DNA from 3 places in the Shewanella scandinavica genome. Region 2 is predicted to be linked to each of the others. Evidence: predicted binding sites of a transcription regulator. Region 2 holds the regulator's gene; each other region holds the start of a gene.
What was found. Region 2 encodes LexA, which represses DNA repair genes until DNA is damaged. Its sites were predicted from a motif close to TACTGTATNNNNATACAGTA; they were not measured.
Positions count from the first base shown of each region.

Region 1: recN (DNA repair protein RecN) is a predicted target of LexA. The motif match lies at 1,698-1,717, and genes of this name have one in related genera.
Region 3: recA (recombinase RecA) is a predicted target of LexA. The motif match lies at 8,090-8,109, and genes of this name have one in related genera.

Region 1 covers NZ_JAUOES010000001.1:306,456-316,594, forward strand. Annotated here, with positions in the region: gene lldR (LysR family transcriptional regulator LldR) at 1-358, opposite strand, end outside; gene Q4Q50_RS01245 (AEC family transporter) at 657-1,619, shown strand; gene recN (DNA repair protein RecN) at 1,748-3,406, shown strand; gene Q4Q50_RS01255 (phosphatidylglycerophosphatase A family protein) at 3,549-4,043, opposite strand; gene thiL (thiamine-phosphate kinase) at 4,043-4,999, opposite strand; gene nusB (transcription antitermination factor NusB) at 5,078-5,482, opposite strand; gene ribH (6,7-dimethyl-8-ribityllumazine synthase) at 5,494-5,973, opposite strand; gene ribBA (bifunctional 3,4-dihydroxy-2-butanone-4-phosphate synthase/GTP cyclohydrolase II) at 6,104-7,207, opposite strand; gene Q4Q50_RS01280 (riboflavin synthase) at 7,303-7,959, opposite strand; gene ribD (bifunctional diaminohydroxyphosphoribosylaminopyrimidine deaminase/5-amino-6-(5-phosphoribosylamino)uracil reductase RibD) at 7,971-9,125, opposite strand; gene nrdR (transcriptional regulator NrdR) at 9,271-9,720, opposite strand; gene glyA (serine hydroxymethyltransferase) at 10,004-10,139, opposite strand, start outside.
Region 2 covers NZ_JAUOES010000003.1:164,649-174,787, forward strand. Annotated here, with positions in the region: gene Q4Q50_RS03460 (cytochrome c oxidase subunit 3) at 1-52, opposite strand, end outside; gene Q4Q50_RS03465 (cytochrome c oxidase assembly protein) at 49-630, opposite strand; gene ctaD (cytochrome c oxidase subunit I) at 632-2,224, opposite strand; gene coxB (cytochrome c oxidase subunit II) at 2,234-3,790, opposite strand; gene Q4Q50_RS03480 (cell division inhibitor SulA) at 4,193-4,705, opposite strand; gene lexA (transcriptional repressor LexA) at 4,702-5,322, opposite strand; gene plsB (glycerol-3-phosphate 1-O-acyltransferase PlsB) at 5,483-7,906, shown strand; gene mtr (tryptophan permease) at 7,906-9,162, shown strand; gene Q4Q50_RS03500 (VOC family protein) at 9,311-10,084, shown strand.
Region 3 covers NZ_JAUOES010000001.1:262,433-272,571, forward strand. Annotated here, with positions in the region: gene trpR (trp operon repressor) at 1-9, opposite strand, end outside; tRNA gene Q4Q50_RS01055 (tRNA-Arg) at 542-618, opposite strand; tRNA gene Q4Q50_RS01060 (tRNA-Ser) at 722-813, opposite strand; tRNA gene Q4Q50_RS01065 (tRNA-Arg) at 859-935, opposite strand; tRNA gene Q4Q50_RS01070 (tRNA-Arg) at 985-1,061, opposite strand; tRNA gene Q4Q50_RS01075 (tRNA-Arg) at 1,110-1,186, opposite strand; tRNA gene Q4Q50_RS01080 (tRNA-Arg) at 1,274-1,350, opposite strand; tRNA gene Q4Q50_RS01085 (tRNA-Arg) at 1,394-1,470, opposite strand; tRNA gene Q4Q50_RS01090 (tRNA-Ser) at 1,493-1,584, opposite strand; gene csrA (carbon storage regulator CsrA) at 1,790-1,987, opposite strand; gene Q4Q50_RS01100 (aspartate kinase) at 2,106-3,362, opposite strand; gene alaS (alanine--tRNA ligase) at 3,372-5,996, opposite strand; gene Q4Q50_RS01110 (regulatory protein RecX) at 6,427-6,897, opposite strand; gene recA (recombinase RecA) at 6,915-7,982, opposite strand; gene mutS (DNA mismatch repair protein MutS) at 8,367-10,139, shown strand, end outside.

The DNA of each region.
Region 1 (10,139 bases), on a different contig from region 2:
ACAGGCGGCCAAATTCATTCAATGCTTGAATAAACACGATGGAAATAATCGAAATTGGCGCGGCGATGCGCAGGGTGCCCTCGGGTTTATCGCTGCCCGCACCACTCAGTTCATCAAATTGGGCAACCACACTCTGGTAGCGTTGAAAGAGTGCCAACCCTTCCTCCGTCAATCGTAACTTGCGGGTGCTGCGCATAAAAAGCTGCTTATCGAGCTTCTCTTCCAACTTCGCTAACTTGCGGCTCACTGTGGCAATGGGCATATCAAGCTCCTTCGCCGCCTGTGAAAAACTGCCCGCATTGACTAAATGCACAAAAAGGTAGACAAGTTGTAGTTCAGCGCCTAAATCATCACTCATTGCATGTCCTAATTCTGTTCTAGCTGCCCACTTTAGGCACTATATAAAGTCATCAACAATCACAGCGTACGCTAAGTCATTGTGTTTTAAACATCAATTAATCCACTTATACGACCATAGCGCAATAGCCTTAGACTGAAATGATATGTTATTTTGTGGCGAGTTTTACTGCGCTGGCGCTAGTTCTGGTTCTAACGTGACATAAAAAGGCAAGCGCCCACCTAAAATCAGAGCGATAGTAGAAATGACGGTGGTGGCTGAGTTTATTCAAATTTAATCGTAAGGATGAGTGAGGGAAATGACCATTTTAACCCCTCTGTTTGCCGTCTTCGGGATCATGTTGCTCGGCACACTAGTGCAAAAATTAAAACTCTTGCCCGTCGATACGGATCAAGTACTAAACCAATATGTGTACTATATTGCGTTCCCTGCGATCATGCTTATCGCCCTCGCCCAGCAGCCGATTGGCGAGATTTTGCAATGGGGATTTATTGCAGGCTACAGCACGGCTATGGTGATTACTTATCTTGTCTGCCTTGGGCTCTCGCTGCTTGCTAACCCTAAACAGCATGCGGTTGCCGCCATTCGAGCCCTCAATGCCACCTTTGGTAATACGGCATTTATTGGTATTCCACTGCTCATAATCCTCTTTCCGCAGCAGCAAAGTGCGTTAGTCGCTGCCGCGATTGCCAGCTTATTATCCGTGCTGATGTTTGCCGTCGCCTTAGTCTCGATGGAACTGGCCACTAACACCCAAAGACAACACCACGCCTTAGTCATAATGATGATGGCAGTCGGTAAAAACCCTATTGTTATTGGTAGCTTAATTGGCGTCGGCATTTCGGCGCTAGAGATAAAACTGCCCTCAGGGCTGGCGCTCATGATTCAGCAAATTGGCAATACCTCAAGCCCGTGCGCGCTGTTTGCCATCGGTATGGTGCTCGCCAAAGCGATGCGCTACCAGAAAGATAGCAGCGTATTTAGCCCCAAGAATTTTATCGAACTGAGCCTTATCAACCTCTTCAAGCTAGTTGTCCAACCGGCACTCGTCTACTTTATGCTTAGCCGTTTTGGCGTGAGCGGCGACTACCTGATCATGGGCGTGATCTTGAGCGCACTGCCCACAGCCGCTAGCGTGTACTTGCTCGCCCAGCGCTATAACACTCAAGCTTCAACCAGTGCTCAGGGCATTCTATTTGGCACCTTAGTCACTTTTTTTAGTTTGCCTATCTTAGAAAGCTTAGTAAGAACCCATGCATAATCAGTCAATTAAAAATATTTACTGCCGATAATGCCGATTATTTACCCAAGCCACTTTACTGTATATAAAATCAGTATATACTGTTTATCAATACAGTGGTTTGGTATGTTTTTCGACAGGAATTCACTATGCTTTGCCAACTCAGCATTAATAACTTCGCAATCGTCCGTTTTTTAGAACTGGATTTTCGTCCCGGTATGACCAGCATCACAGGTGAAACCGGTGCGGGTAAATCGATCGCCATCGATGCGCTAGGCCTGTGCCTAGGCAATCGTGCCGATGCCAGCAGTGTTCGCCCCGGAGCCAATAAAACCGAGGTCAGCGCCCGCTTTTCCTTGGACGATATTCCACTGGCAAAACGTTGGTTAGAAGATAACGATCTTGAACTCGATGATGAGTGCATCCTACGTCGAACTATTGGTAGCGATGGCCGCTCGCGCGCCTATATCAATGGTAATCCAGTACCGCTGACGCAGCTCAAATTACTGGGTCAGTTGCTTATCGGTATTCACGGCCAACATGCGCACCATGCAATGTTGAAGAGTGAACACCAACTCACTCTGCTCGACAGTTATGCCAACCACAGATTACTTATCGATACGGTTGCCGCCAGCTTTCAACGCTGCAAACAAATTGAGGCCGATCTAAAGCACCTCGAAGCCTCCCAACATGAACGTATTGCCCGTAAGCAATTAGTGCAATATCAAGTAGAAGAACTCGATGAGTTTGATCTTAAAGTCGATGAGTTCGATGAAATTGAGCAAGAGCACAAGCGTCTGGCCAATGGCACTGAGTTGATTGATACCTGTCAGGCGAGTCTAGATATACTCACTGAAGGCGAAGAGAACAATATAGAGTCGCTGCTTAATCGAGTCGTTTCCCTCGCCGAAGATCTGCAAAGCTACGATCCTGCATTAAACAATATCAACACTATGCTCAATGATGCCTTAATCCAAGTGCAAGAAAGCGCAGGCGAATTACAGCACTATTTGAGTAAGCTTGAACTCGATCCAACCCACTTTGCCTATTTAGAAGAACGGCTATCAAAAGCCATGCAACTGGCGCGTAAGCACCATGTCAGCCCAAATAAACTGGCCGAACATCATCTAGCATTAAAGGCAGAGCTGAGCACCTTAGACAGTGACGAAAGTAAGCTCGAAGAAATTCAACTACAGGTCGATGCCAGCAGAGCCGCTTACCTTAGCAACGCACAAAAACTCAGCCAAAGCCGCGCTAGATATGCCAAAGAACTCGACAAACTCGTGACTCAGTCAATCCACGAACTGAATATGCCTAAGGGTAAATTTACTATCGAAGTCAATTTCCACCCAGAGCAAATGTCAGCCAACGGCAGTGACAACATCGAATTTATGGTCACCACTAACCCTGGCCAACCCTTACAACCGATTTCGAAAGTCGCGTCTGGCGGTGAGCTTTCACGGATAGGCTTAGGGATCCAAGTGATTACCGCGAAGAAAGTTGCCACGCCAACATTGATTTTCGATGAGGTGGATGTCGGGATTTCCGGCCCCACCGCCGCAGTGGTTGGCCGCATGTTACGCAGCTTAGGGGAATCGACCCAAGTACTGTGCGTGACTCACTTGCCGCAAGTTGCGGGCAATGGTCATCAACACATGTTCGTCGATAAGTTTAATAAGGCGGGCAGTACAGAAACTACAATGAAGTCGCTCGATCGTGAGCAACGCATTCAAGAACTAGCAAGACTGTTAGGTGGCGATACTATCACCAGCAATACCCTAGCGAACGCAAGGGAACTGCTGCAATAGTAGAATCAAGCAGAAAAGGGATAAGGGATATTCAGCTAATCCCTTCATCCCTTCAATCAAGCTTCAATCAGAAAAATGCGAAATCAAAAGCTAAGGGTTAGTTGTTGGCCATGTTAACTATCATGCCAATTTAGCTATCATGTTAGCTAACACACCAGACTAGCCCTTGCAGACAGATAAAGGCAAATACACCCGCTAAAACATCGTCAATCATAATGCCAAAACCACCTTCGACTTTGGCATCGAGCCAACGGATTGGCCAAGGTTTGATGATGTCAAAAAAGCGAAATAAACCAAAGCCCACTAATAGCCAAATCCAGCCCGCTGGTGCCGCTATCATAGTGATCAACAGTCCAGCCACTTCATCCCACACAATCGCGCCATGGTCGTGTACGCCCATGTCATGTGCCGCTTTACCACAGATATAAAATCCTGCAAATACACTGACTAAAGTTAAGCCGAGATACCAAGCAAACGGTAATGGCGCCATCAGTAAATAGAGGGGAATAGCAGCTATGGTACCGAAAGTACCGGGCGCTTTAGCGGCGAGTCCGCTACCGAAACCGAGTGCCAAAAAGTGGACAGGATTTTTTAATGACAGGCGCGTTAACGCCTGATCCTTTGACAACCATTTCATTAGAAGTGCTCGAAACCGTGATACGGAGGCGTAAACGGCTCACCATTGAGTTGTAACTTGAGCTTACTGCCCGCACAAATTTGCCCAACACGAACAAACTTGGCCCCTGCATGGCTCAGCGCTGTCTCAAGCGCGCCTTTTTGCGCCTCAGGAACGGTGAACAGCAATTCGTAATCTTCGCCGCCTGTCAGCGCATAACCTAAGGCATGCTCCTCGCTGACGGTATCTTGCATCGCGCGCGAAAGCGGGATGCAATTAACATCTACAACCGCACCAACTGCAGAAGCCTTAAGTACATGACCGATATCCGAGATAAACCCGTCGGAAAGGTCGATAGCACTGGAGGCAAGCGAACGCAATGCTTGGCCCGCTAAGACTCTTGGTGTTGGACGATAATGGCGATTGATCAGGAATTCTTTATGCTCAGCTCTGGCTTGCTGCGCACCGCGAATGATATCCAGACCTAAGGCCGAATCTCCGAGCGTGCCCGTGACATAAATCCAATCACCAGCTTTAGCACCATGACGCGTGAGTGCTTTACCCTGTGGGACTTGGCCGTGCACTGTGATATTAATCGCCCGTGGGCCACGAGTCGTATCGCCGCCAATTAAGGCGATGCCATAGTAATCGGCCGCTTCAAATAAACCTTCGCTAAAACCGCTGAGCCAAGTTTCATCGACTTCAGGTAGCGTTAAGGCAAGCGTCATCCACGCGGGTTCAGCGCCCATGGCAGCCAGATCAGATAAATTTACCGCTAAGGCTTTGTAACCTAAGGCAGCAGGAGGCATATCGGGGAAAAAATGGGCATTTTCGACTAAGGTGTCACAGGAGATAGCAATCGACTTGTTTTCTGCTGGTTGCACTAAAGCGCAATCGTCACCGATGCCAAGCTTCACATCACGGCGAGTGGGGCCGCGGTTGCTAAAATAACATTCAATTAATTGGAATTCTTTCACTGTACAGTTTGGCACGACTTACATCGGCCACCTTTGTTAGCAATGAAAAACGGTATCCTAAGATACCGTTTGTCTTTATTACTTGCGTGCAACCAGTTTGTCGAGCAGTCCGTTCACAAACTTATGACTCTCGTCCGCACCGAAAGCTTTTGCCAACTCAATCGCTTCGTTAATCGCGACCTTGTATGGCACATCTTTACGGAAAGTCAGCTCATAGGTCGCTAAACGAACTATGGCTTTCTCTACTGGAGACACTTCATCAATCGGGCGTTCCAGATGCGGGATGATCAGCTCATCCAATTGGGTTTTCTTCGTTGCAACGCCTGAAAATAGCTCACGAAAATAAGCTACATCAACACCGTCGAGACTTTGTTCAGTTAAAAACTCATGCTCGACATCGGCAATATTATTCCCGCTTAGTTGCCATGAATAGATGGCTTGAACGGCTAAACGGCGGGCCTTGCGGCGCTCAGAAGGCTTCATTATTTTTCCTACTATAACAACTGTTGTTCAAGTTCTTGCAGAACATTGACCATTTCAAGCAGACTTAAAGCAGCTTCGCCGCCTTTGTTACCCGCTTTGGTACCTGAACGTTCAATAGCTTGTTCAATGGTATCTGTGGTCAAAACACCGAAAGCAACAGGCAGATCAAATTCTAAAGCAACTTGAGCTAGACCTTTATTACATTCGCCTGCAACAAAATCAAAATGAGGAGTACCACCACGGATCACCGCACCTAATGCGATAATACCGTCGAATTTACCACTGGCAGCTACGCGACGCGCAGCTAGCGGCAACTCAACCGCACCTGGTACACGGACAACAGTGATATTGTCGTCGCTGACTTGGCCAAAACGTTTCAGCGTGTCAAGTGCACCTTCAAGCAAGCTCTCAACTAAAAAGCTGTTGAAACGCGAAATTACAATCGCAACTTTGGCATTTTTCGCTTCGATATTACCTTGAACTACGTTCATTATCTTACCTAATTTAGCTAAAGCACCCAGCTCGGGGCGAAAAGTGGCGACATGATATCACAGCCAATTGCCCAGAGCCCTATGCAAATTATCAGAAATTGTTAATTTTACTTCAGTGTAACTTTGGGTTTTAGTCCGCCACATACTCAGTCACTTCAAGGCCAAAGCCCGAAAGTGAATGGTAACGTTTAGGCGAGCTGAGCAGGCGCATCTTAGTCACGCCAAGGCTAGCGAGGATTTGCGAACCCACACCCACACGGCGCGACGTCCCCTGCCATTTTGCAGAAGCAGGCGCTTGGCCTTGATCTTCAGCTTCAAAGGCTTTCACCTTAGAGAGGATTTCACAGGGATGTTCTTGATTCCCTAGTAAAACCAATACGCCACCTTCTGCAGAAATACGCTCCATCGCCTTTTCGAGTGGCCAGCTGCGTTGCTGATCGCGCTCTGAATGGAGTAAATCGTTGAAGGTGTTTTGCAGATGCACGCGCACCAAACAATCGCTCTTCACCTCACCTTTGACCAAGGCAAAATGCAGTTGATTGTCGATAGTGTCTCTGAAAGTCACCATGTCGAACTCGCCGAAACGGGTCGGTAGTTTGCATTTAGCTTCACGCACAACCGTGGTTTCTTTGGTGTTGCGATACTCGATCAATGCCGCGATAGTGCCGATTTTGATACCGTGCAACTCGGAGAAAATCTCTAAATCTGGGCGGCGTGCCATAGTGCCGTCTTCGTTCAAAATCTCAACGATAACGCCCGATGGCTCAAGTCCCGCAAGACGGGCTAAATCACAACCAGCTTCAGTGTGGCCTGCGCGGGTTAATACGCCGCCGTCCTGTGCCATTAACGGGAAGATATGCCCAGGTTGCACTAAATCAGACGCTTTAGCCTCTTTAGCCACGGCCGCTTTTACCGTTACCGCGCGGTCGTGGGCCGAAATACCGGTAGTCACGCCTTCGGCTGCTTCAATAGAAACCGTAAAGTTAGTCGAGAACTGGGCGTTGTTATTCGTCACCATTAAGGGCAGATTTAACTGCTGACAACGGGCTTTGGTCATGGTCTGGCAAATGAGCCCACGGCCATATTTCGCCATAAAGTTAATCGCTTCTGGCGTTACCATTTCGGCCGCCATGATCAAATCACCTTCGTTTTCTCTGTCTTCGTCATCCATCAAAATAACCATTTTGCCTTGACGAATATCTTCGATGATCTCTTCTATACTGTGCAGCGCCATTGTAGGACCTTATGATTTTGCTGTTATTATGAAATTCTATACCTAAATAACCTAAGCTGCCGATAAGCTTAAATTAAATAATCTGCTCCTGTGCACTAACGCACAAAGCCGGCACGGGCTAACATTTCCATGGTAACGCCACCGCTCTTACTGTCTTTGCCATCATAATTCATCAAGCGTTCAAGATAACGGGCGATCAAATCCACTTCGATATTCACCATATCGCCCGCTTGCAGGTCGATTAACGTGGTTTCCCCTGCGGTATGCGGCACTATGGTAAGGCGGAATCGACTGCCGTCCACTTCGTTAACCGTCAAACTCACGCCATCAATGGTAATGGAACCTTTATGGGCAATGTAACGCCCAAGTTCTGCAGGTGAGGCTAACCAAAACTCGATGGCTTGACCACGCACTAGGCGTTGCTCAACCATAGCAATGCCGTCTACATGGCCGCTGACCATGTGCCCGCCTAAGCGTGTCGTTGGGGTGACGGCTTTTTCAAGATTCACCTTAGTGCCCACTTTGTAGTGAGCAAAGCCGGTGAGACTCACTGTTTCGGCAGAGACATCAGCCACATAACCGTCGGCTAATTGCTGCACAACCGTTAAGCACACACCGTTAGTGGCAATACTGTCGCCTAAACGCACATCGTTTAAATCCAGTTTGCCGCTCGCCACGGTAAGACGAATATCATCGCCTTTACGCTCCAGTTTGCGCAGGGTGCCAACGGCTTCAATAATCCCAGTAAACATGGTTAACTCACTTAATTAAATAAAGAAGTATCAAGCTTAACGCTCAAGATTAAACGGGTATCTGGCCCTAATTTGCGCTCATCGACCAACATTAATGCAGGAATTTGCGCCATGGTTTGATAATCGGGTAGCTGCAATAGATTACGCCCTTGCCCACCGAGGATTTTCATCGCTTGGTATAGCACTAACTCATCGGCCAGCCCCCCTGCTAAAAAAGCGCCCGCTAAGGTTGCACCCGCTTCCACCAGCACGTGATTACAACTTTGACCTAAATAGCTTAATAGTTCAGTTAAGGATACGCGACCTGCAATTGCAGGTAACACGAGGCAACTCACATGGGAGGGCAATTGTGCTTGAAACTCTGCTGGATAAGCCACGGTCGAGACCAAGAGTATCGGCGATACGATAGCCAAACAGGCAGCCGATAACGGCAAACGGGCGCGACTGTCGAGTATCACTCTTAATGGCTGCAGTAATTGCGCCTCGGTTACGCTGTCTTTTATGTCGCCAAGTTCTTGATATCGCACATTGAGCGAGGGATCGTCAGCCAGTATGGTTTCAATTCCAGTCACCAACGCGCAGGAACGTAAGCGTAAGCGCTGAACGTCGCGGCGAGATTCAGGCCCGGTAATCCATTTAGACACACCGTTAGACAGCGCGGTTTTACCATCAAGACTCGCAGCTAATTTGACTGTAACTCTGGGTAAACCCGATTCCATGCGCTTCATAAAGCCTAAATTCAAGGCATAAGCTTCATCGCGGTGTAACCCCACATCCACTTCAATACCGGCGTCGCGCAGCATTTGAATACCGCGACCAGCCACTTGCGGATTAGGATCTTCAACCGCCACCACCACACGCTTAACGCCAATATTGATCAGTGCCAAGGCGCAGGGCGGCGTGCGGCCATAATGACTGCATGGCTCTAAGGTGACATAGGCTGTTGCGCCGCGGGCGTGTTCGCCAGCCATGCGTAGCGCATGCACTTCGGCGTGGGGCTCACCCGCTTTTTGATGATAACCTTCGCCGACAATCTGATTATCTTTAACGATAACGCAGCCCACACTGGGATTGGGTCTCGTGGTGTAAAAGCCTTTGCGCGCCAATTGAATAGCGCGGCTCATCATTTGGGTATCGAGTACGGACCAACTTATGTTCAAGCTCATGTTCAACCCTGTTGTTAAAGGTTTCGGCTTTCACCAGTCTTGTAAATCTGTGTTTAAAACCTGTCTTGCAGAAGCTATTAATCAAAGCCTCTATTAAAGCTAGCGCAACCAGAAGACTGAACGACAGGCCACAAAAATCGAATAACTACTTTTGCAGTTTAGCGATGGCTTCACCAAATTCAGACACGTCTTCAAAGGCGCGGTACACAGAAGCAAAACGTATGTAGGCGACTTTATCTAGGCTCATCAATTGCTCCATCATCAAGTTACCGACCATTTCTGAGGGCACTTCCCGCTCGCCAGTGGCGCGCAGGGTAGATTTGATTTTGCTGAGCGCTTGCTCGATTTCATCCATAGACACGGGGCGTTTTTCAACGGCGCGCAACATGCCACCTTGGAGTTTTTCTTCATCGAAGGGTTGGCGTGAACCATCACGTTTAATCACCCTAGGCATGACTAATTCGGCGCCTTCGAAGGTAGTAAATCTTTCATGGCATTCGGTGCATTCTCTGCGACGGCGCACTTGATGGCCTTCCGCCACTAATCGAGAATCGATGACTTTAGTATCTGTCGCGCTGCAAAATGGACAATGCATTGAGCCTCCTGCCAGTGAATGCGAGTAAAGCGATGGCTTTACCTGTTAAATCTCAGCTAAACGCAATGGATTTAAGCCTAAGATTTTACCAATAAAAATGGCCGCTTAATGCGGCCATGGGATTTTATCCTATTTATGGGCTGAGGTTAACTACCGGATGCTAAGTACCTGATGTTAGTAACTGATGTAAGTAGCTCATGTAAGTACCTAGTCAGCAAGCGATCACTCTCAGCCAATCATCTACTTAAGCACATACGCACTTAAACCTAGATGCGTCAGCAAATTAGCCGTAAACAGGGAAACGTTCACACAGTGCCAATACTTGGCCCTTCACACGCTCAATCACAGCAGGATTGCTTGCATCATCAAGGATGTCACAAATCCAGCCAGTCAGCTCTTTCGATTCCGCTTCTTTAAAG
Region 2 (10,139 bases):
TGGGCCAAGCACTTTGGGCGGGAACATAGTAATTTTCATGTTTTGTGGTCATTTTGCAGCTCCTTGCTCTATGGCAGACGCTAACTGCTTGTCGGTAATGTCGTAGAGGGTGTAAGAGAGGGTCAGAGTGTGGATGGATTCAGGTAACTGAGGATCCACAAAGAAAATGAGCGGCAACTCAGCGCTGGTCGAAGCCGCTAAGTGCTGTTGATTAAAGCAAAAACATTCTGTTTTATTAAAATATGCCGCACCTTGGCCGGGTGATATTGAAGGTATCGCCTGACCAACTGTGGCTCTGTCTGACACATTGCGTGCTAAAAATGCTGTGTGTGTCAGTTCGCCGGGGTGAACTTCGAGCCGCTTGGTTTGCGGCTCAAATTTCCACGGCATACCCGTTTGCACTTGGGAGATAAATTCCACTGTGACAACACGACTAGTATCTATGGTTATCGCTTGATAACTACTGGCAGTATTGGAGGTTTTACCGTTAATCCCCAGCTTCTCACACAGCACATCGTATAGCGGCACCAGCGCGAACCCAAAACCAAACATACCAATACAGCCCATGACGAGCATGCTGATAAGCTTTCGATTTGACTTAGGTTTTTCTGGCTGGTGATGGTTCGTCATTTCATTTCACCTCAGGTGGTGTCGTGAAGGAGTGATAAGGCGCTGGGCTTGGCAATGTCCACTCTAAACCCTCGGAACCTTCCCAAGGTTTAGCGGGGGCTTTTTCGCCGCCACGGATGCACTTGATCACTAACACTAAGAAAATCAATTGCGATAAGCCGAAGGCGAAGCCACCAATCGAAACGATTTGATTAACATCGGCAAATTGAATCGAGTAATCGGGGATACGCCTTGGCATACCTGCGAGCCCAAGGAAATGCATCGGGAAAAACAGTACGTTGACCGAAATCACCGAACACCAGAAATGCCATTGTCCCAGTCGCTCGTTGTACATGTGCCCCGTCCACTTAGGTAGCCAGTAATAGGCCGCCGCCATGATGGAGAAAATCGCCCCAGTCACGAGCACATAATGGAAATGCGCCACCACAAAATAGGTGTCGTGGTATTGGAAGTCGGCTGGCGTAATGGCAAGCATTAACCCCGAAAACCCGCCAATGGTGAAGAGTATGATAAAGGCCACGGCGAACAACATAGGGGTTTCGAAGCTGAGTGAACCGCGCCACATAGTCGCGACCCAGTTAAACACTTTCACCCCCGTTGGCACCGCAATCAACATAGTGCAATACATGAAGAACAGCTCGGCAAACACTGGCATGCCTGTAGTGAACATATGGTGCGCCCATACGAGGAACGACAGAATTGCAATACTGGCAGTGGCATAAACCATTGATGCATAGCCGAATAATGGTTTACGGCTGAAAGCGGGTACTATGGCGGAGATGATGCCAAAGGACGGCAAAATCATGATGTAGACTTCAGGGTGGCCGAAGAACCAGAAAATATGCTGGAACATCACAGGATCGCCGCCGCCTGCCGCTTCGAAGAAGCTAGTGCCGAAAAACTTATCGGTCAGTACCATAGTCACAGCGCCCGCAAGCACGGGCATCACAGCGATCAGCAGGAATGCTGTGATAAGCCAAGTCCACACAAACAGCGGCAACTTCATCCATGTCATGCCGGGCGCACGTAGATTCACTATGGTTACAATCACGTTGATTGCGCCCATGATCGAACTTATCCCCATGATATGAATAGAGAACACGAAGAGTGCCGTGCTGTCAGGACTATAAGTGGTAGACAGTGGCGCGTAGAAGGTCCAACCAAAGTTAGGTCCGCCGCCTTCCATAAACAGCGAGCTGAGTAGGATGGTAAAGGCGAAGGGTAAGATCCAAAAACTCCAATTATTCATCCGTGGCAGCGCCATATCGGGCGCACCAATCATCATAGGGATCAGCCAGTTTGCTAGCCCAGTAAAGGCGGGCATTACCGCGCCGAATACCATGATCAGCCCATGGACTGTGGTCATTTGGTTAAAGAAGTTGGGCTCGACCAATTGTAATCCGGGCTGAAAGAGTTCAGCGCGGATCACCATGGCCATAGCGCCACCGGTTAAAAACATAATGAAGCTGAACCATAAATACAAAGTACCAATGTCTTTATGGTTGGTGGTTAGCACCCAGCGCATGATGCCCTTTGGCGCACCATGATGATGGTCATCATGGGCTGCGGTTTGATCTTGAGTCGTTGTGCTCATCATAATCCCCTACTGTCCATGGCTTGCGATATCAGCAGGTTGCACTGTATCGCCGGTATTGTTGCCCCAAGCATTGCGCTCATAGGTAATGACTGCTGCGAGTTGCTGTGGGCTGAGTTGTTTGCCAAATGCTTGCATAGCCGTGCCTGTTTTGCCGTGCATCACAATATCGAGATGATTGGCGACGGGCCCAGTGGCGATAGCACTGCCAGCGAGGGCGGGGAAGGCAGGTGGTATGCCAGCTCCCGTTAACTGATGGCAGGCCGCACAAGTGGTGGTGTAGACAGTTTCACCTTCGGCCATCAGTGCCTCATGGGTGAGAGTGGGGAGACTCGCCGGATCGACTATGGTTGCGGAGTCGACAACTGCTGCGGGCTCAGTTGTAGGTGCGGGAGTTGGGGTCGTATTGGCTGGTGCGGTAGCAGGTGCTTGTGTGCCTGCACTGCCGTTCATGTGCTCATTGACATCTTTAGCCTGCACAGCATCGCCAGTATTGTTGCCCCAAGCATTACGCTCATAGGTAATCACAGCGGCAATTTCTTGTGCAGTCAATTGCTTACTAAAGGCTTGCATAGCCGTACCTGTTTTACCGTTGAGCACAATTTCAAGGTGGCCGCTGAGTGGTCCCGTTGCTATCGGACTGCCTTTGAGGTGTGGGAATACGCCTTGTAACCCCTCGCCATTGGGCTGGTGGCAGGCTGCGCAGTGCCCGAGGTAAACTTGCTCACCTTGGGTCATCAGATCCTCTTTGCTAAGGGTCTGTGATAAAGCGGCTTGAGCGGCTTCTGCCGCCGCGCCTGCGGCTTGTTTCTGCTCCGTCACCCAAGCTTCAAACTCGGCTTCGGGTAAGGCTTGCACTACGATCGGCATAAAACCATGGTCTTTACCGCAAAGTTCGGCGCATTGACCACGGTAAATACCGGGTTTGTCGATGCGAGTCCAAGCCTCATTGATAAATCCTGGGTTGGCATCTTTCTTCACGGCAAAAGCAGGTACCCACCATGAATGGATGACATCTTCAGAGGTCATCAAAAAGCGGATTTTGCGATTTATCGGCAGAACGAGCGGCTTATCGACCTCCAATAGGTAGTGTTCACCCTTGGTTTCGGTACCGTCGATTTGTGCTCTAGGGGTTGCGAGTATGCTGTAAAAATCAATGTCTTGATCGAAATAGCTGTAATGCCATTTCCATTGGGAACCCGTGACTTTAACGGTCAGATCGGCGTCGCTGGGATCTTCCATCGCAATTAAGGTTTTTGTCGCTGGTATCGCCATTAAGATCAAAATGATAAATGGCAGAATCGTCCAAGCGATTTCAACTTTAGTGCTTTCGTGAAAGTGGGACGCGACAGCGCCTTTGGATTTTCTGTGGTTGATCATGGCGTAAATCATCACGCCAAAGACCACAAGGCCAATGGCGCAGCAGATATACAAGATGGTCATGTGCAAGTGATAAACCTTGCCACTGATCTCGGTTACGCCAGGGGTCATGTTGAACCGCATGTCCGCGGCGGCCAACGGTGGTGCGAATAACACCACGAGTAAACAATACAACAATTGCTTCACAAGACTTCTCCTCTGCCAATTGCGAATAGCAACTACAAAGAAGAGCAACACAGTAAGTCTCAACTCTATGCAAACTCTTCAGTTCCCAAAAAAGCGTTTTTGACTTCAACGTGCGTTGGCGGCTGTTACTTTTAATTAAGTATTGTTACTGCTGGTATTAGCCACGCTGGCACATACGACTGAAATAAATCTGTTCTCTATTTTTAGTGGCATTTTGAACTCGATTACGGCTCGATTTATTTGCCACGGGCGGCGATATATCATCGCCGACTAAATCAACCATACTTGCTGTTTAAATATTGATCAAGATCACTTATTTATCTAATTGTCTGAAAAATTGCCAAAAAAAAGCCTCACATTCATAGGCGAGGCGGCTTTCAAGGTAAAAAAATAAATGAATATTTAATGTACAGCGCTAAAAAAAGATTGTTGGCCGAAGAGATTGCCTTGCTCAATGCGTACGTCGCCATGTAAGTGACTGTTTACGTATTCAAGCACTATGCCCATGGCGCGGGCACTTTTAGCCACGATTTGCAGGCGACGATTATCGCGTGCATCCAGTGATTTGGTCCAAGTAATAACTGCACTGGACGTACCACTTGTTAAGGCTTTTTCCATCGCCCACAGGGTTTCGACTTCATCTTTCGCGTGCACCAGCAAGACTCTATCCATACGCACGCCAGCGTTGGCGAGCATTTGTTTGTAGCCAATACTCGGTGGGTTGATGAGCACTAACCAACGGCCCTGTTGGCTTAACTGGGCGAGTTGCGCGCTCAGATGGATTAATTCTTGGCGACCTTGAGTCTTAGTTGGCATGCAGGCGATAGGTGCATGGTGCCAGTCATAGTCGGCATCACGTACTTCATCGAGCCACAAGCCAGGGTGGCGGGGTGCATTGCCAAGTAGTTTGTTCATAGCCAATCTCCATTACGGATCACACCGACGGCGAGTCCTTCAATTGTTAAACTTTGATAGCCTAAATCCACTTTAATCGGGGAATAGTCTTCATTTTCGGCGTGTAGATAGACCACATTACCTTTTTTTTCGAAACGTTTAACAGTGACATCGTCGTCGACTCTAGCGACAACCACTTGACCATTTCTGGCTTGTTGTACTTTATGAACTGCCAGCAAATCTCCTTCGAGAATGCCGATATTCTTCATGCTGTCGCCTTTAACCCGCAGTAAAAAATCGGCGGCGGGATGGAACATGCTTGGGTCGACTTGGTAGTACTGTTCAACATGTTCTTGGGCGAGAATAGGTTCGCCAGCGGCTACTTGACCGATAAGCGGTAAACCTGTTTCAGTTACTTCTTCGACTTCCGCAGTCAGACGAATGCCCCGAGATGTGCCTGGCATGATCTCAATGCAGCCCTTTTTCGCCAACGCTTTAAGATGCTCTTCAGCCGCATTGGCGCTCTTAAAACCTAAACGGGTCGCGATTTCTGCCCGTGTGGGTGGCATGCCAGTATCGGCAATATTTCGTTTAATTAGCTCTAAAATTTCAGCTTGGCGTGGCGTCAAAGGTCTCATGGTGTTTCCTGTTTTTCTATACAGTTACTGTTAGTATATACAGTATTATTTGCAGCGCAAGTATTAACCACTTTTTAGCTATGTTGGAGAGAATTAGCGAATATTACCCATAGTCTGGTATTCTACCGGGCTAGTAAACGTACTTAATTGCATAAGAATAATGCCTAAACACGACTCTCTTTGGTTGAAATCATTACGCTGGATCCAAAAACACTTAGTGCACACTATTGTTGTGCCTCAGGATCCCTTTGCCGATCTGAATCTGGATGCCTCCAGACCCCTTGCTTATGTGATGAAAACGGAATCGCTGAGTGACATCGCTGCCCTGAGCGAAATTACGGCTAAGTTAGGACTGCCGAGCCCCTATGAGCCTTTAGTGGCAAATGGTGTAATTGCGCCTCGGGTTGTCTGCCTTCAAGGGCGTAAGCCGCTGTTTGGTGAGCGTGCGGGTAACGAGCCTTTCCTCGAATGCTTTATGCGTTTATTGGCCGTGCATAAGGAACGCCCTGAATTAGACATTCAACTGGTGCCCGTAAGCCTATATTGGGGCCGCACGCCAGGGAAAGAAGACGACACTATGAAGGCGGCTGTGTTTGAGCGGGAAAACCCGACTTGGCTGCGCAAATGCTTGATGATTCTATTCTTAGGTCGACATAACTTCGTACAGTTTTCAAATGCTGTATCCCTGCGATACATGGCCGACGAACACGGCACTGACATGGGGATTGCCCATAAATTAGCGCGGGTCGCGCGGGTGCATTTCCGCCGTCAACGCAAGGTGATGACAGGGCCTGTGCTGCCAAATCGCCAAGCACTGTTTCATTCGTTGCTCAAATCTGAATCGTTGCGTAAAGCGATTCAAGAAGAAGCAGTCAGTAAGAAGATTTCAGAGACCCAAGCGCGCGAGACAGCCATTGAGTATCTCGATGAAATCGCTGCCGATTACTCAGATAGTTTAGTGCGTATTGCCGAGCGTTTCTTAACTTGGCTGTGGAACAAGCTTTACAGCGGGATCAACATTAAAGGCGCCGAGCAAGTTCGCCAGCTGCACCACGATGGCCACGAGATTGTTTATGTGCCTTGCCATCGCAGCCACATGGATTACCTGCTGTTATCGTATATTTTGTACTATCAAGGTATGGTTCCGCCGCACATTGCCGCAGGTATTAACCTCAACTTCTGGCCCGCTGGACCTATGTTCCGTCGCGGTGGTGCCTTCTTTATCCGCCGTAGTTTTAATGGCAACAAGCTGTATACCGCAGTATTCCGTGAGTATTTAGATCAACTGTTTGCTAAAGGTTATTCGGTGGAATATTTCTCCGAAGGCGGCCGCTCACGTACGGGGCGTCTATTGGCGCCCAAAACTGGCATGATCGCTATGACGATGAACAGCGTGCTGCGCGGTATCGAGCGTCCAGTCACGCTAGTGCCTGTATATTTAGGCTACGACCATGTGATGGAGGTAGCGACTTACCATAAAGAATTAAGCGGTAAGAAAAAGAAAAAAGAATCTGTGTGGCAAGTGTTTGGCGCGATCCGCAAACTGGGTAATTTCGGCCAAGGTTATGTGAACTTTGGCGAGCCCATTACCCTGCAAAACTTCTTAAATGAGCGTGCGCCAAACTGGCGTAATGAGGTAGCCGATGATCCTGAGCAAAAACCGAGTTGGTTAACGCCAGCGGTAAACGTGCTAGCGAATCGAGTGATGACAAATATCAACGATGCGGCGGCAGCGAGTTCAGTGACCTTGACGAGCTTAGTGTTGCTGGCGACAGATCAAAATGCCTTAGAGCGCAGTCTGCTGGAACGTCAGCTTGATCTGTATCTGACCCTACTCAAAAAAGTGCCTTACACTACTTATACTTCGGTTGCCGAAGGTGATGGTAAGCATTTAGTGCAGCAAGGTTTAGAGCTGAATAAGTTTGTTGTTTGTGCCGATCCTTTAGGTGAAATCGTGTCTATCGAGGCGAGTCAGGCTGTGTCCATGACTTACTATCGTAACAATATCATCCACTTATTTATTGTACCGTCATTAATTGCGAGTTGTTTAACGCATAATGAGCAGATCCCGCGTCAGCAAGTGGTGTCAATCGTTGCCGATTTTTATCCACTGCTGAAAGCCGAACTCTTCATGGGCATTAAGGATGTACCTGCCTATGTCAATCAAGTGCTGGATTTCTTCATTGAACAAGGGTTAGTAGTCGAAACTGATACCTTAACTGTCGTGCCTGAACACACTAGCCAACTATTATTGTTAGCCAGTTCAGTGAGCGAAACTCTGCAACGCTATGCCATTATTTTCAATCTGTTAGCAAACAGACCTAAGATGGAGCGCTCAGAACTTGAGTCTGAGAGTCATCTACTCGCCCAGCGTTTAGGCGCTTTGCATGGCATTACCGCGCCTGAGTTCTACGATAAGAAACTTTACGGCACCTTGAGCGTTAAGCTCAAAGAATTGGGATATCTAGCGGATAACCAAGATAAGTCCAATATCAATCGCATACGAGATCAAGCCAATAGCTTATTACGTCCGTCAGTGAAACAAACGATAGTGGCGAGTGTCACCGCGGAGCATACAGTTTAATGGCAAATCATATGAATGCGGCTAAGCATAAGCCCGCAGGTAAGTCCTTGCTCGGCGGCGCCATGATTATTGCTGGCACGACCGTAGGTGCTGGGATGTTTTCTCTGCCCGTGGTCGGTGCAGGTATGTGGTTTGGTTATTCGATTTTAATGTTATTAGGCATTTGGTTTTGTATGTTGATGTCGGGCTTATTGTTGCTCGAAACCAATTTGCATTTCGAACCCGGTGCCAGCTTCGATACTTTAAGCAAGCAAACCTTAGGGCAGTTTTGGCGGATAGTGAACGGCGTTTCTATCGCGTTCGTGCTGTATATTTTGACCTATGCCTATATCAGCGGCGGTGGTTCGATTGTGAATCACAGCTTGCAGGGCATGGGAGTTGAGTTACCGCAAAGTGTTGCTGGGCTAGTGTTTGCCATAGTGTTGGCTAGTATCGTATTGATCAGCACTAAGGCCGTGGATCGCATTACCACGATTATGCTCGGCGGTATGATCATTACCTTCTTCCTCGCTATTGGCAATTTACTGATCGAAATCGATGTGACTAAGTTGCTCGAACCCGATGGTAATAGTAGCTTTTCACCTTATCTGTGGGCGGCGCTACCCTTTGGTCTTGCCAGCTTTGGTTACCATGGTAACGTCCCCAGCTTAGTGAAGTATTACGGCAAAGATTCTTCCACCATTATCAAGGCGATTTTCGTCGGCACCTTTATCGCGCTGGTGATTTATGCCTGTTGGTTAGTGGCGACTATGGGCAATATTCCCCGCAGCCAGTTTATCGATATTATTGCCCAAGGCGGCAATATGGGCGTCTTGGTGGGCGCTTTGTCCGAGGTGATGGCGAGTAGCTGGTTGAACAGTATGTTGACCCTGTTTGCTAACTTGGCCGTGGCTTCATCTTTCTTAGGGGTGACCTTAGGTCTGTTTGATTATCTCGCCGACTTGTTTGGTTTTGATGATTCGCGCTCTGGCCGGATGAAAACCGCGTTAGTGACCTTTGTGCCGCCGACGATTTTAGGATTACTGTTCCCCGACGGCTTCTTGGTGGCGATTGGCTTTGCGGCATTAGCGGCGACTGTGTGGGCGGTAATCGTCCCGGCGCTGATGGCCTATAAATCGCGGCAGCTATTCCCCGAGAGCACAGGTTTTAGAGTGATAGGCGGTACGCCGCTGATCATTCTTGTGGTGTTATTTGGCATAGTCACGGGGGCTTGTCATCTGCTCGCGATGGCAAATTTACTGCCGCAATATTCCTAATTTGTTTCGATGATTTAAGCCCTCTGCGTGAGGGCTTTTTTGTATTTAGCGATTGAGTTTTGTCTTACAGATCTTTTTAACCTGAATACTGGACAGAAATACAAACTCAGGCTTAACTCGAATGATTGTAAAAACGAAGGAGCCAATGATGAAAATTACTCAGTACGCACAAGGACATGCATGTTGGGTTGAACTCGCAAGCCACGATTGGCAAGCTGCTAAGGCATTCTACCAAGCGTTATTTGGTTGGGACTCAGTTGACATGCCGATCCCCGAAGGTCATTTTTCGCTATTCAATTTAGCGGGGGATGATTTAGGTGCCATGTACCAAATCCCCGAGTCAGAGTCGCAGATCCCTAGCCATTGGCGAGTCTACTTTGCCGTTGATGATATGGATGCCAGCATTGCAGCGATTCAAGATGCGGGTGGCCAAGTGCACATGGGGCCGCATATTGTTGCTGACGCGGGCGTGATGGCGCAGGTGAGCGATCCACAAGGCGCACGTTTTGCGCTGTGGCAAGCGAAGAATCATATCGGTGCTCGCCGTCAGGGCGAACTCAATACCCTTTGCTGGGTTGAGCTGGCATGTAAAGAACCTCACGCTGAAGAAGCCTTTTACTGCACAATATTCCCTTGGACTAACTCGCCCAGCGACATGCCGGACATCGAATACTCTGAGTGGCAAGTTGATGGTCAATCCATCGGCGGCATGATGACCATCATGCCCGAATGGGGCGATATATCTCCCCATTGGCTGCTTTATTTTGCAGTAGCCGATTGCGATGCATTTGCAGAAAAAGCCCAAGCGTTAGGCGCGCAAGTGTGCATTCCGCCCAGTGATATCCCCGATGTGGGTAGATTCTCTGTGATAGCCGACGCCCAAGGCGCCACCTTTGCGGTGATTAAGCTTAATCAGATGTGACTGGCATATTAAGGACTGTCATTAAGGTTAAAAACGGCGACGCTAAATCGCCGTT
Region 3 (10,139 bases), on a different contig from region 2:
TGCTCGCATAATAACCCTCATAAGTACTGTTCAAGCATTACATTGGCAGTCTAACAGATTTAACTCCAGCACGGTCTACTTGATTGCTCTCCTCAAACGGATACTAAACCACAGCTAAGACGCTCAATACTGACACTGTGACACCTACACGCATATCTAACACCAATAATATTAAATATCTATTCATTCAGTGGGAGTTCAACGCGCTTTAGACAAGGCGAAGGCTTGAAAGCATAGTGGTCTCTGTCAAAAGCCTTGAACGCAGCATGAAGCGCGTTTCCATGCCGTTAACATCTGCCGCCCTTAGGAGGCCTCATAAACATCCCACTCCCGTGTTGCATTGACTTCTTCTACGCCAATGCGCCTTGGATTGAGATGGCTGTGAGGCTCTGAACTGATTAAATACTTCATGTGATTGGTATAAGGCAAAAGATGGTGATACCAAGAGAATTAGGCAGAAGCGGAGAAAGCCAAAACGGGTTAAACCGCCACAGATTTAAAAATAAAAAAGCCCTGCAATTTCTTGCAGGGCTTATCTATATGGTGCGCGTGGAAGGAGTCGAACCTCCGACCGCCTGGTTCGTAGCCAGGTACTCTATCCAGCTGAGCTACACGCGCAAACTCGTTTTTGTACTTCTAATAGATCCAATCATGATTGAGTCTAGGATAAGCACTTTTATCTCGCAAATTTATTCTATTCCCCTCGACTAAGAGAATAGAATGGCGGAGAAGGAGGGATTCGAACCCTCGATGGGAGTTAAAGCCCATACTCCCTTAGCAGGGGAGCGCCTTCGGCCACTCGGCCACCTCTCCGCATTTAACGCTTTAAATCAACAAGACGAATCTCGTTAACTATATTGGTGCGCGTGGAAGGAGTCGAACCTCCGACCGCCTGGTTCGTAGCCAGGTACTCTATCCAGCTGAGCTACACGCGCATGTTAAACGGTAAAACACTAATACGAGCTAAATCATATTAATTTAAATTGGTGCGCGTGGAAGGAGTCGAACCTCCGACCGCCTGGTTCGTAGCCAGGTACTCTATCCAGCTGAGCTACACGCGCATGTTAAACGGTAAACATTAATACGACCGAAATCATATTAATTTAAATTGGTGCGCGTGGAAGGAGTCGAACCTCCGACCGCCTGGTTCGTAGCCAGGTACTCTATCCAGCTGAGCTACACGCGCATTTTAACATTTTGCTATAAGCAATTATCTACAAAATTTCTAACTGAAATTCAAAACTGATGAGTTAAAGATTAACTAATGCAGAGATGGTGCGCGTGGAAGGAGTCGAACCTCCGACCGCCTGGTTCGTAGCCAGGTACTCTATCCAGCTGAGCTACACGCGCGACTTGTATCTAAATTTACTCTTACATCAAACACTAATAAAAATGGTGCGCGTGGAAGGAGTCGAACCTCCGACCGCCTGGTTCGTAGCCAGGTACTCTATCCAGCTGAGCTACACGCGCACTGTTTTCTATCGGTAAGAAATGGCGGAGAAGGAGGGATTCGAACCCTCGATGGGAGTTAAAGCCCATACTCCCTTAGCAGGGGAGCGCCTTCGGCCACTCGGCCACCTCTCCGTTTTCTTGGCGCACATATTACTGTTTGACGAAAATAAGTCAAACCCTTTTTCCGAAACAGATTCCATTTGAACTGTTTTTAATCACATTGCTGTTATATCAAGCCAATGTATTGATTTACGCCAATCTTTCGGTCTAAAAAATAAAAAAGCCAGTTAAAAAACTGACTCTTCTGTTACCGTAATACTCTTGCCAAGACAAGGTACTAAAAGTTACCACCTTCCGATGGTGTACCTGATTTTTCAGATTGAATGCGTTGGTAGATTTCTTCACGGTGAACAGAAACCTCTTTTGGTGCATTCACACCAATACGCACTTGATTGCCTTTTACCCCTAGCACTGTAACTGTGACTTCATCACCAATCATCAGTGTTTCGCCAACACGACGAGTCAAAATCAGCATTCGATAGCTCCTTTATTTCTTAATTCAGCTTACACACGGCACTCATCCGGTAGATGGGCTTATTATAAGGTCAGCTTAGTACAAATTAATAGTATTCAATACTCAAACGGTTATTTAATTACACCTTATTTAGCTCGAAAGCGTGATGTAACGCCCGAACCGCCTTGTGTAAGTCCCTTTCATCGATAACGGTTGACAATTTACTCTCTGACGTCGTGAGTAACTTAGCATGAATAGTTTCATTACCCAAGACTTCTAACATCTTAGTCAATAATCCCATTTTTGCCTGTAAACCTTTGCCAACTAAAGATACTTTTGCACGTTGCCGTTCGATAATCAATGGTCCGAGAGCAAGGCTTTCGCTTAAGCCTTCGAGCTCATTAAGCAGAGTATCAACCTTAGCTTCAGCGAGCATAAAACTGACTCGACCCGAAGGATCATCCTCGTGGATCCTCAATGGGGAAATAAATTCCACATCGATTTCCAATCGCGTTAAACAGCCTAATAACGCTTGATAGCGTTCACTGGTAGTAAACAGCCCTTCAATCGTCAGCGTTGCCAGCGCCTTATTAATCGCAATACCTTGAACTAACGAGGCAATAGTGAGTTCAGACTCGTCGCCAAATTGGATTAACGTCCCCTGCCCAGCTTCAAAACTCGACAAGACTCGCAATGGCACACGAAAACGCTCGGCGTATTCGACTGAATCGGGATGCAATACTTTAGCACCGAGCTTTGCCATTTCGAGCATCACATCAAACCCAATCACATCGAGACGACGGGCACTGCTATCGATATTCGGATCTGTGGTAAATACGCCCGCCACATCGGTAAAAATCTGGCATTCATCGGCTTCTAACGCCGCAGCTAAGGCTACAGCTGTGGTATCTGAACCACCGCGTCCTAAGGTTGTGACTTCGCCTTGAGGATCGATGCCTTGAAACCCTGCAACGATAGGCACAACACCGTCGGCTAACAGGGATTGCAAATACTCAGTATCCACTCGCTCGATGCTGGCACGGCCGAATTGACTATTAGTATGAATTTGTACTTGATCGCCCGTAAGGGATTTCGCTTTTATGCCGCGACGTTGTAGCGCCATCGACATCAAGGCAATGCTCACTTGCTCACCCGTTGACACTAACATGTCTAATTCGCGCGCCGAGGCCCGCGGATTAATTTGTGCTGCCAGTGCAAACAAGCGATTAGTCTCACCCGCCATCGCTGATAAAACTAAGACTTGCTGCTCACCATTGTGAGCTGACTTTGTAATCTGCTCAGCGACTGCTTCGATACGTTCAATAGAACCCACCGAAGTGCCGCCGAACTTTTTCACAAAAAGCTTGCTACCACTAAGCTTTCGTTTTTGGGGCACAGCAACCTCTTAAGCTAGACGCTCAGTAATCCAAGGTAATACTTGAGCCAATGCCGCATCCAGATTTTCTGGCTGGCTACCGCCCGCTTGAGCCATATCAGGACGACCACCGCCTTTACCGCCCACTTGTGCAGCGACCATAGCGACGAGCTCACCCGCTTTGACTTTACCGATCAGATCGTTACTCACACCGGCGATCAGGTTAACTTTCCCTTCATGCGCGGTGCCAAGCACGATAATGGCCGATTTCAATTTCTGTTTTAATTCATCTTGCAAGCCGCGTAATGAACTTGCCTCAACGCCGTCTAATTTTTTGATCAGCACGTTAACGCCATTAACTACAACGGCATCGCCCACTAAATCTGCACTCGCTGCGGCAGCTAGCTTGTCTTTCAGCTGCGCCATTTCTTTTTCAAGTTGCTTCATTTTGTCGAGATGGGCTTTTAATTTAGCGACAACTGAGTTGGCATCGCCTTTCAATAAGGCCGCAGCTTCTTCCAGTTCAGCTTGTTGCTGCGCCACATAAGCCATAGCAGCGGCACCAGTCACGGCTTCGATACGACGAACACCTGCTGCAATACCCGCTTCTGAGGTAATTTTGAATAAACCGATATCGCCTGTGCGGCCCACGTGGGTACCACCACACAATTCGATAGAGAAATCGCCCATAGTCACAACACGCACTTGTGAGTCATATTTCTCACCAAAGAGTGCCATAGCGCCTTTCTCTTTAGCTTCATCTATGCCCATTTCAGCGGTTTTAAGTTCATGGTTACGACGAATTTGAGTGTTAACTAATTCTTCAACTTCTTTTAATTCAGCGGCTTTTACGCCTTCGAAATGGGAGAAGTCAAAACGTAAACGCTCAGGATCAACCAATGAACCTTTTTGCGAAACGTGAGTACCGAGCACTTGACGCAGTGCAGCATGCAATAAATGTGTAACAGAATGGTTTAACTGAGTACGGTGACGCAGTTTTTTGTCGACTTTTGCTTCAACAACTTGGCCAACACTCAAGCTACCTGTAGCCAACACACCTTGATGGCCCGTTGCTTGACCATACTTTTGCGTATCGTTTACCGTAAACTCAACACCGCTCGCAACCAGTTGGCCTTTATCGCCCACTTGACCGCCAGATTCAGCGTAGAAAGGTGTTACATCGAGCACGACAACGGCTTCATCACCCGCTTTGATCGCCGTCACTGACTCACCATTTTGATAAATCGCGGTGACCTTAGCTTGACCCGCTAATTCGGTGTAACCACTGAATGCAGTTTCAGCATCAATTTTCAGCGCAGCGTTATAATCTGCACCAAAGTTACCGGCAGCTTGTGCGCGGCTACGTTGTTCAGCCATGGCGACTTCAAAACCTGCTTCATCGACAATGATGTTGCGCTCGCGACATACGTCAGCGGTCAAATCCATTGGGAAGCCATAGGTGTCATACAGCTTAAATACGGTTTCGCCGTCTAAAGTGTCACCTTTCAACTCGTTTAAGGCCGTATCTAAAATACCTAAACCACGTTCAAGCGTACGGGCAAATTGCTCCTCTTCCGCTTTCAGTGCTTTTTCAACAATCGCTTGAGTCTCAGCTAACCCTTTAGCCGCATCGCCCATAACCGCAATCAAAGATGGAACCAACTTATAGAAGAAAGCTTCGGTCGCGCCCAACTTGTTACCATGGCGAACTGCGCGGCGGATAATGCGGCGCAGCACATAACCGCGGCCTTCGTTCGACGGCATAACGCCATCGGCAATAAGGAATGCACATGAACGGATATGGTCGGCAATGACGCGCAGTGACTTCTCGGTTAAATCGCTTACGCCGATGATTTCTGCCGCTTTAGCGATCAAAGTACGGAATATATCGATTTCGTAGTTAGAATGTACGCCTTGCATAATCGCGGCGATACGCTCAATCCCCATGCCAGTATCCACCGATGGCTTAGGCAAAGGCAGCATTTCACCTGATGCTTGACGGTTGTACTGCATGAAAACGATGTTCCAGATTTCGATGAAACGGTCGCCATCTTCTTCTGGGCTACCAGGACGGCCACCCCAAATGTGATCGCCATGGTCATAGAAAATTTCAGTACAAGGGCCACAAGGACCAGTATCACCCATTTGCCAGAAGTTATCTGACGCATAAGCAGCACCTTTATTATCGCCGATACGGATAATATTCTCGGCGGCAACACCAATCTTTTTATTCCAAATTTCAAAGGCTTCATCGTCTGTTTGATAAATAGTGACGCACAGACGTTCTTTCGGCAGCTTTAACGTTTCAGTTAAGAATGTCCAGCCAAAACGAATCGCTTCTTCCTTGAAATAATCACCAAAACTGAAGTTACCCAACATTTCGAAAAAGGTGTGATGACGTGCTGTATAACCGACATTATCTAAATCGTTATGCTTACCACCGGCGCGCACACAACGTTGAGCAGTGGTCGCACGCGTATAATTGCGTTTGTCCATGCCAAGAAACACGTCCTTGAACTGGTTCATGCCTGCATTGGTAAATAAAAGTGTGGGATCGTTGCCTGGCACTAATGAACTACTGTCCACAACTTGATGACCATTGCTGCGGAAAAATTCGAGGAAAGCGCTTCTAAGCTCTGCTGTAGTTTGATACATGAAATCATCCTGAATTGGGTAAGCATTACCAGCTACGCCTTAGGCTAGCCGTATTTCTATTTGCCCAGCATTATAAGCAGACTGAGGAAGGACGACCAGCCTTGATTGGTGATATATACCCAAACAACCTCAAGATACAGAATTCAGCGGAGATTTAACGCACTTTAGGCAAGACGGTTATTTATAGACCTAGTGGGCTAAGTTAAGAATAACCAACACTGCATAAAGTGCGTTAAAGCCCACGTAAGAGTGGCTAGAGTCAAAATGGCAAGGTAAAGAGTAATTGATGACGATATGAATTTTGCGCGATTAAGGCCAGTGTCGAGTGAATTTAACTCGATATCAAACCTAATTGTACTAAGCCTATTGAGTGATATTTAAAGGAGCTTTGCAGTCTTAAGGTTACATCGCAATCGATGAGTTGAGGCGATTAATAATCGTCGTCGAGATCATTGGGATCTGAATCTAACGCATAAGTGATTTGATCGTAGCTAAAGCCTTGGCCCATTAAAAACCGCACTCGTTTAGCCTTTTCCTTCGCGATGAGATCCCGGGCTGTAGAGCCCTTCACTTCTGTTACGCGAGGAATTCCATATTTTTTAGTGGCTTTATCTTTTGCTAGCTCAAACCAGTCACAATTACTATTGGTTATCGCCGCTTCAATGCAATCTTTAGCCAAGCCTTTTTGCGCTATCGCTTGACGAATGCGGATGGCGCCGTGGCCTCGACTAATGTGGCTACGGACCAACAATTCGGCATAACGATTGTCATTGATAAAACCGGAGGATTCACACGCATCGAGTACAGGTTCGATATCGTTAAATTCGAAGCCTTTTTCGAGCAATTTATCGCGGATTTGTAAGCGGGAATAATCGCGGCGCGCTAACAGCGCGACCGCGATTTGACGGGCTGACTGACTCAGAATACTTCGCCTGTTTCTAAATCAACATTATCTTCCGTGCTAGCATCAGCTTTGGCAGCCAGTGCACTAGGATTGCTCAATAGCAACTCACGTAATGTCTTGTCAATTTCAGTAGCAATGGCTGGGTTTTCAGTCAAATATTTACCCGCATTAGCACGGCCCTGACCAATTTTATCGCCTTTATAACTGTACCAAGCACCCGCTTTTTCAATCAACTTATGGGCTACGCCTAAGTCAACTAACTCACCAGTACGGTTGATACCTTGGCCATAAAGGATTTGAAATTCGGCTTGCTTGAACGGTGCTGCAACCTTATTTTTCACCACTTTAACGCGTGTTTCGTTACCGACAACTTCATCGCCGTCTTTAATGGCACCAGTACGACGAATGTCTAAACGAACAGAAGCATAGAACTTCAGCGCGTTACCACCGGTTGTCGTTTCTGGGTTACCAAACATCACACCAATCTTCATCCGGATTTGGTTGATGAAGATAAGTAAGGTGTTAGATTGCTTTAAGTTACCCGCAAGTTTACGCATGGCTTGGCTCATCATACGTGCCGCTAGGCCCATGTGAGAATCACCAATTTCACCTTCGATTTCAGCTTTAGGCGTTAATGCCGCCACTGAGTCGACAACGATAACGTCAACAGCGCCAGAGCGAGTTAATGCATCACAAATCTCAAGCGCTTGCTCGCCGGTATCCGGTTGTGAACACAGCAGGTTATCAATATCTACACCTAATTTTTTAGCATAGATAGGGTCTAGTGCATGCTCAGCATCGATAAAGGCACAGGTTTTACCTTCACGTTGCGCTGCGGCAATCACTTCTAAAGTCAGTGTCGTTTTACCTGATGATTCAGGACCATAGATCTCAACGATACGACCCATTGGCAAACCGCCAGCGCCTAAAGCAACGTCCAGAGATAGAGAACCGGTAGAAATGGTCTCAACATCCATAGAGCGATCTTCACCCAGCTTCATGATGGAGCCTTTACCAAATTGTTTCTCAATTTGGATCAATACCGCAGCAAGTGCTTTCTCTTTATTTGGATCGACCTTCATTCCAGTTCCCTCATCAAGACAAGCCTTAAGCTGTCAAAAGTAATATTCAATTTACAAACGGGTAATTCAAAAAGCCGCGCTTTTTGTCTTAATTCTGCGGACTAGTATACTGTACAATCATACAGTATCAAGACCTATGGCTGAATTATTTTTAACTAATGGGATTTTTTAATATGGCTAAGGTTTTAGCGAATATCAAATCCGATATTGCATCCCTTTGACGAATATCCGTCATCAAGGGCTCAATTTTCGGTAAATTATTGCTAAGATTGGCGCAGCAAATTTTGCGTGGTCTTTTTAGCTGAAAATTGTACAGCAGTCTTCTGCTTCCATAGCGCTTAATCCCACATAACCACGGCAGTCACAACGGACGATAACGATTTAATGAATGTAATTGATACCGATGATTTAGAAAAACATACTCCTATGATGCGTCAGTACTTGACCATGAAAGCAGAACATCACGACATGTTGCTGTTTTATCGCATGGGTGACTTCTACGAGTTGTTTTATGACGATGCTAAACGTGCTTCTGAGCTGTTAGGCATTTCACTCACAGCACGCGGTAAAAGTGGTGGCGATCCTATCCCTATGGCGGGACTGCCTTACCATGCTGTGGAAGGCTATCTTGCAAAATTAGTTCAAATTGGTCAATCGGTTGCGATATGTGAACAAATTGGCGACCCAGCAACCTCTAAAGGGCCAGTTGAGCGTAAAGTGGTGCGTATCGTCACGCCTGGCACCTTGACCGACGAAGCCCTGCTGCAGGAGCGCCAAGACAATCTATTGGCAGCGGTTTATCAAGGTAAAATTGGTTTTGGTTATGCCACTCTGGATGTTTCATCCGGACGTTTTGTGATTGCCGAACTCGACACGCGAGAGTCATTAGAAGCTGAATTACAACGCACTAATCCCGTTGAAATTCTCTACAGTGAAGACTTTGGCGAACTAGGTCTACTAAACGGTTTTAAAGGTAAACGTCGTCGCCCTGAATGGGAATTTGATTACGACACTAGCATCAAGTTACTACTGGCTCAGTTTGGCACGAAAGACTTGCATGGTTTTGGTATTGCAGATGCACGTTTATCACTGCAGGCTGCAGGTTGCTTGATGCAATATGTCAAAGACACACAGCGCACAGCCCTGCCCCATATCAATGCCATTACCCGCTTTAATCAAACCGATAGCATAGTGCTCGATGCGGCAACGCGCCGAAATCTAGAACTCACTCAAAACCTTGCTGGTGGTCGCGATAATACCTTAGCTGCAGTATTGGATAACACGGCAACGCCTATGGGTAGTCGTATGTTGCAACGCTGGATCCATCAGCCGCTGCGAGATCCAAAACACATCAAAGCACGCCAACAGGCGGTGACTGAATTACTCGATACCACCGCCCACGAAGGTCTGCATGAGCAGTTAAAGGCACTTGGCGATATCGAACGTATCATGGCAAGACTCGCGCTGCGTACCGCTCGCCCAAGGGATTTTGCCCGTTTACGTCAAGCGTTGGGCTTACTACCTGAATTACAACAGAGTTTAAGCACACTGAGCGCGCCGCACACGACTCAATTACGGCAACACTTAGGTGAGTTCCCCGCTGAACAAGCCTTGCTTGAGCGCGCGATAGTCGATAATCCTCCCATGCTTATCCGCGATGGTGGGGTGATCCGTGAAGGCTACAACAGCGAATTAGATGAATGGCGCGGTCTTAGCGAAGGTGCGAGCGATTACTTAGTACAACTCGAAGCCAGAGAAAAAGAACGTACTGGTATCAACACCCTTAAAGTCGGCTATAACCGTGTACACGGCTATTACATTGAAGTGAGCCGCTTGCAATCCTCGCAAGTGCCGCTCAATTACCAACGACGTCAAACCCTTAAGAATATGGAGCGTTATATCACGCCCGAGCTTAAGGAGTACGAAGAAAAAGTGCTCTCGAGCCAAGGTAAAGCGCTGGCACTCGAAAAGCAGTTATGGGAACAATTATTTGATCTTATTCTGCCAAAATTGCATGAATTACAAGCTTCTGCTCGAGCGGCGGCTGAGCTTGATGTGTTGAGTAACTTTGCCGAACGCGCCGAAACCTTAGGCTACACTTGCCCAGAGCTGAGCCAAGATATCGGCGTACAGATAGAGGCTGGTCGTCACCCAGTG